2 regions of the Pseudomonas sp. F3-2 genome follow, and region 2 is predicted to be linked to the other one. Evidence: predicted binding sites of a transcription regulator. Region 2 holds the regulator's gene; the other holds the start of a gene.
What was found. The regulator sigma-54, encoded in region 2, starts transcription at its own class of promoters, with help from an activator protein. The targets are predictions, from matches to a motif close to ANTGGCATNNANNTTGCTNT.

Region 1: flgB (flagellar basal body rod protein FlgB) is a predicted target of sigma-54. The motif match lies at 3,164-3,183, and genes of this name have one in related genera.

Annotation. Positions count from the first base shown of each region.
Region 1 covers NZ_CP152388.1:4,146,627-4,151,901, forward strand. The annotation lists gene flgE (flagellar hook protein FlgE) at 201-1,526, opposite strand; gene flgD (flagellar hook assembly protein FlgD) at 1,555-2,250, opposite strand; gene flgC (flagellar basal body rod protein FlgC) at 2,266-2,709, opposite strand; gene flgB (flagellar basal body rod protein FlgB) at 2,713-3,120, opposite strand; gene cheR (protein-glutamate O-methyltransferase CheR) at 3,515-4,342, opposite strand; gene AAGQ88_RS18775 (chemotaxis protein CheV) at 4,388-5,275, opposite strand, start outside.
Region 2 covers NZ_CP152388.1:981,116-986,390, reverse strand. The annotation lists gene lptB (LPS export ABC transporter ATP-binding protein) at 1-621, shown strand, start outside; gene AAGQ88_RS04500 (RNA polymerase factor sigma-54) at 808-2,301, shown strand; gene raiA (ribosome-associated translation inhibitor RaiA) at 2,379-2,687, shown strand; gene ptsN (PTS IIA-like nitrogen regulatory protein PtsN) at 2,700-3,164, shown strand; gene rapZ (RNase adapter RapZ) at 3,167-4,024, shown strand; gene AAGQ88_RS04480 (HPr family phosphocarrier protein) at 4,041-4,313, shown strand; gene AAGQ88_RS04475 (sensor domain-containing diguanylate cyclase) at 4,678-5,275, shown strand, end outside.

The DNA.
Region 1 (5,275 bases), 2.8 Mb from region 2:
GCAGCCAGACGGCAGCCTTCAACGGTATTGGTTTGCCAGCGATTCGAGTCTCGCATTAACGAAAGTAGGAATTTTCTAGTTAATCAGTGGGACCGCTCTCCATGTTTTAAGCGCCCTTCAAAGGGCAGCAACAGGCATACGGCAGGCAAAAAAAAGCCCCTCCGAAGAGGGGCTTGAGTACCGCAATCAATCGACCGTTATCAGGTCATCTGAATCGTGGTCTGCATGATGGTGCTTTCAGTCGAGATGGTTTTCGCATTCGCCTGATAGTTACTTTGTGCCTTGATCAGTTCAACCAGTTGGCCGGTCAGGTCGACGTTGGATTCTTCCAGCGCAGAACCGGTAATGTTTCCCAGCGTACCCGACTCTGGAGCACCGGTGACCGGGATGCCCGAAGCGTACGTTTCGCGCCACATGGTACCGCCCGCCGGGGCCAGGCCCTGGACGTTGGCGAATGTGGTCAGCGCCACCTGGCCGATCACGCGGGATTCGCCGTTGGTGTACGTGGCGAACAGGTTGCCGCTGGAGTCGACGTTCATGGCGCTGATCTGGCCGGTGTAGTTACCGTCCTGGCTCTTCGAAATCGCGCCTGCCGCAGCGTTGGTCTGAGTGGTCGCCAGCATGTTCAGTTTCATGTCCACCTGGGCAGCGCCGTTCTCGACCCACGTCGTGGTCGAACCTACGGTTTTGCTCTGGGCAGGCTGCCAGTCCTGAATCGTGAACGTACCGTCGGCGTTAACCGTCACACCGGCCGTGGAAACCGGCGCAGGCGTGGTGATCAGGTTGCCCGACTCGTCGAACTTCAGCTGAGTCTGATCCGCAGCAACAGCCGGCTCGGTGGTCGGATCGGACATGTTGCGACCGTCGATCAGGGTGTACATGGTCCAGGAGTTCGTGTCTGTCTTGCGGAAATACTGGGACAGGGTGTGCGCGTTACCCTGGCTGTCGTAGATCGGCGTGCTGTAAGTCGAGGTGTAAGTGGTGGTGTCCGCCGGATCGAACGCCGCGCCGGTGTTGATCGGCTCGGACGAGTTCAGGTTCGACTTGATGGTGATGTTGGCGGTGGTTTTCGGCGCCATGTTCGACGTGTCGACCTTGAGGTTGGTCAAAACGCCGGTCATCACGTTGCCATTGGCATCAACGCCATAACCCTGCAGGTTATTGCCGTTGGTATCGATGATGTTGCCGGCCGAGTCGGTGTGGAAGTTACCGGCGCGGGTGTACAGCTTCTCGCCGTTGTTGCTCATCATGAAGAAGCCGTTACCGTTGATCGCCAGGTCCAGATCGCGACCGGTGCCGGTAGTTAGAGAACCCTGAGTAAAGTTCTGAGTGACCGCTGCGGTATAAACACCGCTGCCAACGTTGGTGCCACCGGAAGTTCCACGAATGGATTGCGCGTACTGGTCGGCAAACTCCGCACGGGAAGATTTGAAGCCGACAGTCGCAACGTTGGCAATGTTGTTGCCCGTGACGTCGAGACTTTTGTTCGCTGCGTAGAGCCCACTAAGACCGATATTGAAAGACATCTTTAACTCCTGCGCCGTCTAGTCGGCTCTAGATTCCGATTTGTTGAACTTTGGACAAGGCAATGTTGGTGCCGTCGGCCAGGTTGAGGGTCATTGCGCTGCCTGCCGTCCCCATGGTGACACTGGTCACCGTTGCAGGCAGGTAAGTGCTCAAGCCAGTGTTCTTGCCATCCAGGCTACCGGTCGCCTTGAAGCTGTAATTGCCGGTGGCCAGTGTCTGGCCTGCTTCGTCCTTGCCGTCCCAGGTGAAGCTGGCGTTGCCGGCTTTCTGCTCACCCAGATCGATCGTGCGCACGACGGTGCCGGTGCTGTCGTAGATGTTGACCGAGGTCGCCGTGCTGGTCGAAGGCACTACGACCGAACCGGTCATGCCTTTGGTGGTATCGACGTGGGTCGAACCGGTGTCGGCGATCACCGAGCGGCCGACCAGCGAAGACGCCTGCAACGCTTGCGAGGACTGATACATGCCACCGATCGCGTCAACCGACGTGCTCAGGTTCTGCATGGTTTCCAGGCTGCTGAACTGCGCCAGTTGCGCCACGAACTCACTGTTGTCCTGAGGATCGAGCGGGTTCTGGTTCTGCATCTGCGTGACCAGCAATTGCAGGAACGAATCCTTGCCCAGCGTGCTTGCGCCGGTGCTGCTGTCGCCTGCCTTGCCGGAGGTGACGGTCTGCAGCGACTTGATGTAATCGCTGCTGGAGGTGTCGTTAGTAACGGTCATTGCATGAGCCCCTTATCACTGACCGAGGGTCAGGACTTTCTGCATCATTGTTTTAGCGGTGTTCATGATTTCCGCGTTGGTCTGGAACGAACGGCTGGCCGAGATCATGTCTGCCATTTCATTGACGACGTTGACGTTCGGGTAGTAGACGTAACCGTTCTTGTCGGCGGCCGGATGGTTTGGCTCGTAACGTGCTTCCAGGTTGGAGGCGTCTTCGACGATGCCGGAAACCTGGACACCGGTGCCGGCCTGGACCTGGTCTTCGAACAGCGAAGCACTGCCGCCGGACTCCTGGCCTTGGAAGACCGTCGCGAACACCGGGTGACGGGCGCGGTATGTCTGGTCCAGACTCGAGGACACGGTTTCGGCGTTGGCGATGTTACTGGCCACGGTGTTGAGGCGAGTGTTCTGGGCACTCATGCCGCTACCGGCAATATTGAAAACACTGGATAGAGACATGAATTACTCTCCGCGCAGGGCCGATACCAGCCCTTTGAACTTACTGTTGAGCAACGTGAAACTGGCCTGAAAACCAATGGCGTTTTCGGCGTAGTTGGCATTTTCGACCTGAGCATCGACGGTGTTCTGGTCCAGCGACGGCTGCGACGGCGTGCGGTACAGCAGGCTCGCGTCGCTGTCGGTCAGGCCTTCGGCTTCGATATGACGGTTGTTGGTCATGTTCAGGGCGAAGGTGCCTTTGTTGGCCTTGTCGCTTTCAGCGGCCAACACCTTGGAGAAATCCAGGTCGCGCGCCTTGTAGTTCGGCGTGTCGGCGTTGGTGATGTTGTTGGCCAGCACTTCGGCACGTTGAGCGCGGAAGTTCAGCGCCTTTTCGTGAATGCCCAGTGCGTTGTCAAAGCTGATGCTCATGTCGGGAACCTTTACCGGTTGACCAGATGTTCGTGACACAGAGATAGCAAGCGCCGTGCCAGATTCGCAAAGCGCCGTATTTCGGGGGCTGCAGGGGATGTCGATGGCGGAGATGCCAGAAAAGCGGCAAGCGATTTCCGCTGATGGCGAGGAAAGCGGCAAGGCTGGTGCCGTTTTTTTGCCGCTGAGGTGGCGCGTGGGCTGACGAGGGCAGGAAGATCAAAAACAAGCGCACAAGCGACTTGCGTCACCGCTTTTGATTCTGCCGAAGGCGCTGGAGCGCACTTGCTCTGGGCCGCATCGGACGATTTGCCCCGACGTCGCCAGAATCAACACCCAGAAAAACAAAAACCCCGACCAGGCGGGGTTTTCATCGAATCAAAATCGCAGCCCGTCACTTGGCCTGATAAATGATCCCGGGGCTGCACTGCACCATCTGATAATGGTCCGGCAAACCGTTCAGCGCTTCCGACGCGCCGAGGAACAGATAACCGCCCGGCTTCAGCGTCGCATGAATACGCAGCAAAATGTCCTTCTTTACCTCCGCCGAAAAGTAGATCAGCACGTTACGGCAGAACACAATGTCGAACTTGCCCAGCGCCGCATAACTGTCCAGCAGGTTGAACGAACGAAACTCCACTCGACTCTTGATCGGCGCCTTGACGGTCCAGCGCCCGGGCGTCTTCTGATCGAAATAACGCTGCAGACGATCAGGCGACAGCCCGCGCCCGATCGCCAGACTGTCGTACTCCCCCGTCTTGCAGTTGTTCAGCATGCTCCCGGACAGATCCGTCGCGACAATCTGCACACCCGACTTCAAGTGCCCCGGATTGCTGCGCTCGAACTCATCGATCGACATCGACAGCGAATACGGCTCCTGCCCCGACGAACAGGCCGCCGACCAGATGCGCAGGCGCTGGCCGGGGCTCGCCTTGATCTGCTCAGGCAAGACCTTGCTCTTGAGCACCTCGAACGGATACGTATCGCGAAACCACAGGGTTTCGTTGGTCGTCATCGCATCTACGACCTGTTCGCGCAGTCCGCTGCGCGGCTGGGTCTGGATTCGCTGGATGAGCTCGCCCAGCGACTTGATGCCCTGCTGTTCCATCAACTTGTTGAGCCGACTGGACACCAGGTACTGTTTATTTTCACCCAGCAAGATGCCACAGGCTTTTTCCAGGAAGACCCGGAACTGTTCAAAATCCAAATTACCTGTAGACATGCCGCCTCTCAAATCATGTGAACAGCAAGGAGGGAGGTTCCCTCCTCAGCTGATATCTGCCGCCCTGATACGATCTACCACTCTAGCTGCCAGATCGTCCGGCCGAAACTTGGCCAGGAAATCGTCCGCTCCGACCTTCTTCACCATTGCCTGGTTGAAAACGCCAGACAACGATGTATGCAAGATGATGTGCAGCTTCTGCATGCGCGGATCACTGCGGATCTCGGCAGTCAGGGTATAGCCATCCATCTCCGGCATTTCAATGTCGGAGATCATCATCAGGAATTCTTCTTCCGGTTTTTTCCCTTCGTCCACCAGCTTGCGCAAAAACTCCAGCGCCTGACGACCATCATTGAGCGCGGTCACTTCCACGCCAACGGTCTGCAGGCAACGCGTGACCTGCTTGCGCGCCACCGACGAGTCATCGACCGTCAGCACACGCAGGGACAACGCCTTGTGCTGCACTTCTTCGGTCACGACGCCGGCGGAAATGTTTTCTGAAACCGGTGCCACTTCGGCGAGGATTTTCTCCACGTCGATGATTTCGACCAACTGGTTGTCGATCCGCGTCACTGCCGTCAGGTAGTGGTCGCGACCGGTTCCCTTGGGTGGTGGATGAATGTCTTCCCAGTTCATGTTGACGATGCGTTCGACCGAGTGCACCAGAAAACCCTGAATCTTGGTGTTGTATTCGGTAATGATCACGAACGCATTATCGATATTGCCCAGCGCTGTCGAACCGGTCGCCATCGCCAGATCGAGGATGGGAATGGTCCCGCCCCGAATATTTGCCACTCCGCGCACAATCGGACTGGATTTGGGCATGTGGGTAAGTTTTGGGCACTGAAGCACCTCTTTTACCTTGAACACGTTGATCCCATACAACTGCTTGCCGTCCAGCCGGAACAACAACAGTTCAAGGCGGTTCTGCCC
Region 2 (5,275 bases):
GGCCCGAACGGTGCGGGCAAGACCACGTGTTTCTATATGATCGTGGGCCTGGTTCAGGCCGATCAGGGCCGCGTGCTCATCGACGAGCAGGACGTCAGCCACCAACCCATGCACGGCCGCGCGCGTGCCGGTATTGGCTATCTGCCCCAGGAAGCGTCGATCTTCCGCAAACTGTCGGTATCGGACAACATCATGGCGATCCTCGAGACCCGCAAGGAACTCGACCGCGCCGGACGTCGCAAGGAACTGGAAAGCCTGCTGCAGGAATTCCACATTACTCACATCCGCGACAACCTCGGCATGAGCCTGTCGGGTGGCGAGCGCCGCCGCGTCGAGATCGCACGCGCATTGGCCACGGCGCCGAAATTCATTCTGCTGGATGAACCGTTCGCAGGTGTCGACCCGATTTCCGTGGGCGACATCAAGCAGATCATTCATCACCTCAAGGCCAAGGGCATCGGCGTTCTGATCACCGACCACAACGTACGTGAGACGCTGGATATCTGCGAAACAGCCTACATCGTCAACGACGGGCAACTCATCGCAGAAGGCGACGCTGAAACCATCCTGGCCAACCAGTTGGTTAAAGAAGTGTATCTCGGCCACGAGTTCCGCCTGTAACCCGGTGAAGACGGGGGCTGGAGACGAACGCAAACGTGCGCCTCATCGCCAACCCCGGATTAATTGTCGTCACACTCTAGGCAAACACTCCGGTTTCAGGCATATAATTTGCTTAAGTAGGCGCCTCGGCGCCCTAGTAGTGGATGGCGCGCAGTGCGCCGGCGAATAAGGTGTTAAGCCCCTGCCATGAAACCTTCGCTAGTCTTGAGAATGGGCCAGCAGCTGACGATGACGCCGCAGCTGCAACAGGCCATCCGCTTACTCCAACTGTCGACGCTGGATCTCCAACAGGAAATCCAGGAGGCACTGGAGTCCAATCCGATGCTCGAACGACAGGAAGAAGGCGACGATTTCGATAATGTTGACCCAATGGCCGACAACATCGAGCACAAGCCCAACCCCGACGTTCAGGAGCCGACCTATCAGGAAGCCACTCCGACCGTCGACAACCTCGACGATGGCGAGTGGAGCGAGCGCATTCCCAACGAATTGCCCGTCGATACTGCATGGGAAGACATTTATCAAACCAGCGCGAGCAGCCTGCCGAGCAATGACGATGATGAGTGGGACTTCACGACCCGCACCTCCGTCGGCGAAAGCTTGCAAAGCCATCTATTGTGGCAGCTGAATCTGGCACCCATGTCCGACACCGATCGCCTGATCGCCGTTACCCTCATCGACTGCATAAACCCTCAGGGCTACCTGGACGAGTCGCTGGAAGAGCTGCTCGACGCATTCGATCCGGAACTCGACATCGAGCTGGACGAAATCGAAGCCGTTCTGCACCGCATCCAGCAGTTCGAACCAGCCGGTATCGGCGCACGCACGCTGAGCGAATGCCTGCTGCTGCAGCTGCGCCAGCTGCCGGCCAAGACCAGATGGCTGGCCGAGGCACAGCGTCTGGTGAGCGATTACATCGACCTGCTCGGCAGCCGCGACTACGCGCAACTGATGCGCCGGATGAAGCTTAAGGAAGATGACCTGCGCCAGGTGATCGAACTGGTTCAGAGCCTCAACCCGCGTCCGGGATCGCAGATCGAATCCACCGAAGCCGAATACGTCGTCCCTGATGTCATCGTGCGCAAGGACAATGAACGCTGGCTGGTCGAGCTCAATCAGGAAGCCGTGCCACGCCTGCGGGTCAATCCGCAATACGCAGGCTTCGTGCGTCGCGCCGATACCAGCGCCGACAACACGTTCATGCGCAATCAGTTGCAAGAGGCCCGCTGGTTCATCAAGAGCCTACAGAGCCGCAACGAAACCCTGATGAAAGTGGCCACGCAGATCGTTGAACATCAGCGCGGCTTCCTCGAGTACGGCGACGAGGCAATGAAGCCGTTGGTCCTGCATGACATTGCGGAAGCGGTCGGCATGCATGAATCGACGATTTCCCGCGTGACCACGCAGAAATTCATGCACACGCCGCGTGGCATCTACGAACTGAAATACTTCTTCTCAAGCCATGTAAGCACCTCCGAAGGCGGTGAATGCTCGTCCACGGCGATCCGCGCGATCATCAAAAAACTGGTTGCCGCGGAAAATCAGAAAAAGCCGTTGAGTGACAGCAAGATCGCTGGTTTACTGGAGGCACAAGGCATTCAAGTGGCCCGTCGCACAGTCGCCAAATACCGCGAATCTCTAGGGATAGCGCCTTCGAGTGAACGCAAGCGACTGATGTAAAGGTCACAAGCCACAGCGTTCCAGTGGCAGGCACCCAAGCCTGCCTCTTAATGCACTGGCAACGAAGGAGAAGCTGTATGCAAGTCAACATCAGTGGACACCAACTGGAAGTGACCAAGCCCCTGCGCGAGTACGTCGAGCTGAAGCTTAAAAAGCTCGAAGGGCACTTTGACAAGATTACCAATGTGCAAGTGACGATGGCCGTCGAGAAGCTCAAACAGAAGATCGAGGCCACGCTGCATATCCACGGTGGAGAGGTGGTTGCCAATGCGGAGCATGATGACATGTACGCGGCGATCGACCTGCTCACTGACAAGCTGGACAGACAATTGCTCAAGCATAAGGAAAAGCAGCAAAGCATCCTCAAAGGTGCGGCAGCTCGCTGATACCCCCCACCCATGATTCGACTTGAAAACATTCTGACCCCTGGCCGTTCCCTCGTGAACGTGCCAGGTGGCAGCAAAAAAGCCGTCCTCGAACAGATTGCCAAAATGATCGGGCAGCAGGTGCCTGAACTTGATCAGCAAACTGTCTATGAAAGCCTCATTGCCCGTGAAAAGCTCGGATCGACCGGGTTCGGCAATGGTATCGCCATTCCACACTGTCGACTGAAAGGTTGCGACTCGCCCGTCAGCGCAGTGCTTCATCTTGAAAAACCGGTCGACTTCGACGCCATCGACGGCGCGCCCGTCGATCTGCTGTTCGTGTTGCTGGTGCCGGAAGCGGCAACCGACGCTCACCTCGAACTGCTGCGCCAGATCGCCAGCATGCTTGACCGTGCAGATGTCAGGGCGAGCCTGCGGAACGCGAAGAGCAGCGATGAGCTCTACAACGTCGTGCTTCACGTTCAGAACGGTCACTGATCATGCGCATGGTCATCGTCAGCGGTCGCTCCGGCTCCGGCAAGAGTACGGCCCTCGATGTTCTTGAAGACAGCGGCTTCTACTGCGTCGATAACCTGCCTGCCGGGCTGCTGCCTGAACTGGCCGAGCGAGCGCTGATCCACACCGAACTGGCTGAGCCACTGCTCGCGGTTTCGATCGACGCACGCAACCTGCCCAGCCATCTGAGCCGCTTTCCGCGCATGCTCGAAGAGGTGCGCAGCCGGCATATTCAGTGTGACGTGTTGTTCCTGGATGCCGAGGAGTCGACGCTGCTCAAGCGTTTCTCCGAGACCCGCCGCCGCCACCCACTGAGTACGGCAACCCGCTCGCTGGCTGAAGCCATCCGTGATGAGAAAACCCTGCTGGGGCCGATCATCGACCTCGCCGACCTGACCGTCGACACCACTCACCTGAATCTGTATCAGTTGCGCGATACGCTCAAGTTGCGGCTGTTGAACAGACCTGAGCCAGGCACGGCCTTCCTGATCGAGTCGTTTGGCTTCAAACGCGGCATGCCGGTCGACGCCGACCTCGTGTTCGACGTGCGCTGCCTGCCGAACCCTTACTGGAAGCCCGAGCTGCGCGAACAATCCGGGCTTGACCAGCCAGTGGCGGACTACCTGGCCGCCCAGCCGGATGTCGAGGAGATGTTCCAGGACATCTGCGCCTACCTTACCAAATGGCTGCCGCGCTTCGCCGCCAGCAACCGTGCCTACGTCACCATTGCCATTGGCTGCACCGGCGGGCATCACCGCTCCGTCTACCTGACCGAACGTCTGGGTCAGGTCCTGCAACAATCGCTCAAGAATGTTCAGGTTCGCCACCGCGACCTAAGCTGAAAGGATCCCCATCGCGATGCCCGCTCATCAAATCACTATCATCAACAAGCTGGGCCTGCACGCCCGTGCTGCAGCGAAATTCGTCGGCGTGGCGGGCAAATATCCCTGCCAGATCCGCGTGGGCCGGACTCCGGAAAGCATGGTCGACGGCAAAAGCATCATGGCGGTCATGATGCTGGCTGCCGGCAAAGGCACGGACATTCATCTGTCGACCGAGGGCGACCAGGAGCAGGCCGCGCTGGATGGCCTGATCGAACTGATCAACAACAAGTTCGACGAAGGCGAGTGACCCTCAGCGCACGTTAACGATTCAGTTTCCAATGGCGAACGAAGCCTGCGATCTGGCGGCTTTGTTCCATGTAAACGCCTGCCGTCCTCCTCTGCGCTTTCGCCGATCTGTCCGACTTACACGCAATAAAGAAAATTGCGCGATATCTACGGAATTTTCAGACTTGCGCGGCGCGCACAAAGTATCTTTAATCCATCGCTTCGAAACAGTGAGTCGCTAGCCTTCCCGATCAGGCACGGACCAGCCAGGGCGATTCCCGGTGCGTATCAGGAATCAAGATGTGGGTGGTGATGTTCCAAGGCAGAGCGGATTGATGACAGTCACAGGTCCACCCCGGCTCAAAAACAGGTCCGGCCCGGAAAAAATGCTGATGCTCGGCAGCGTCCTGGCGGTGATCGCGATCCTGACGATCGTGGCGTCCTTGCTGATTCGCGAGCGCGGCAATGCTACCGAATCCGCCGTGCGCTCGGCCAACAATGTGGTTCAACTGATCGATGCCGACGTGCAGCGCAGCGCCGAACTGTACGACACGTCGCTCAAGGGCCTGATTTCAGCATGGCAGCGTCAGGACGTGACGTCGATCTCTCCTGAATTACGTCAACTGGTGTTCTTCGACCGGGCGACCGCCGCGCCCTTCAAAGGCGATATGGTGTTGCTCGACAGGCGCGGCGATATCATTGCCGATTCGGTTTCCGTCATTCCCCGCGAAGACAACTTCTCCGACCGCTCAAGCTTCCAGAAGCACCGCGAAAGCGCCTCGCTTGCCATGCGAGTGGATGGCCCCTTCAAATCGCGCTGGGGTTTCAAGGACTGGTGCATCAGCTTCAGCAGGCGCCTGCCCTCCGCGGACGGCCAGTTCGTCGGCATCGCCGCTGCGACGATGCGGCTTTCCTACTTCAACCAATTGTTCAGAAGCCTGGACGTGGGCAAGAACAGCTCGATCAATCTGATCAATGCCGAAG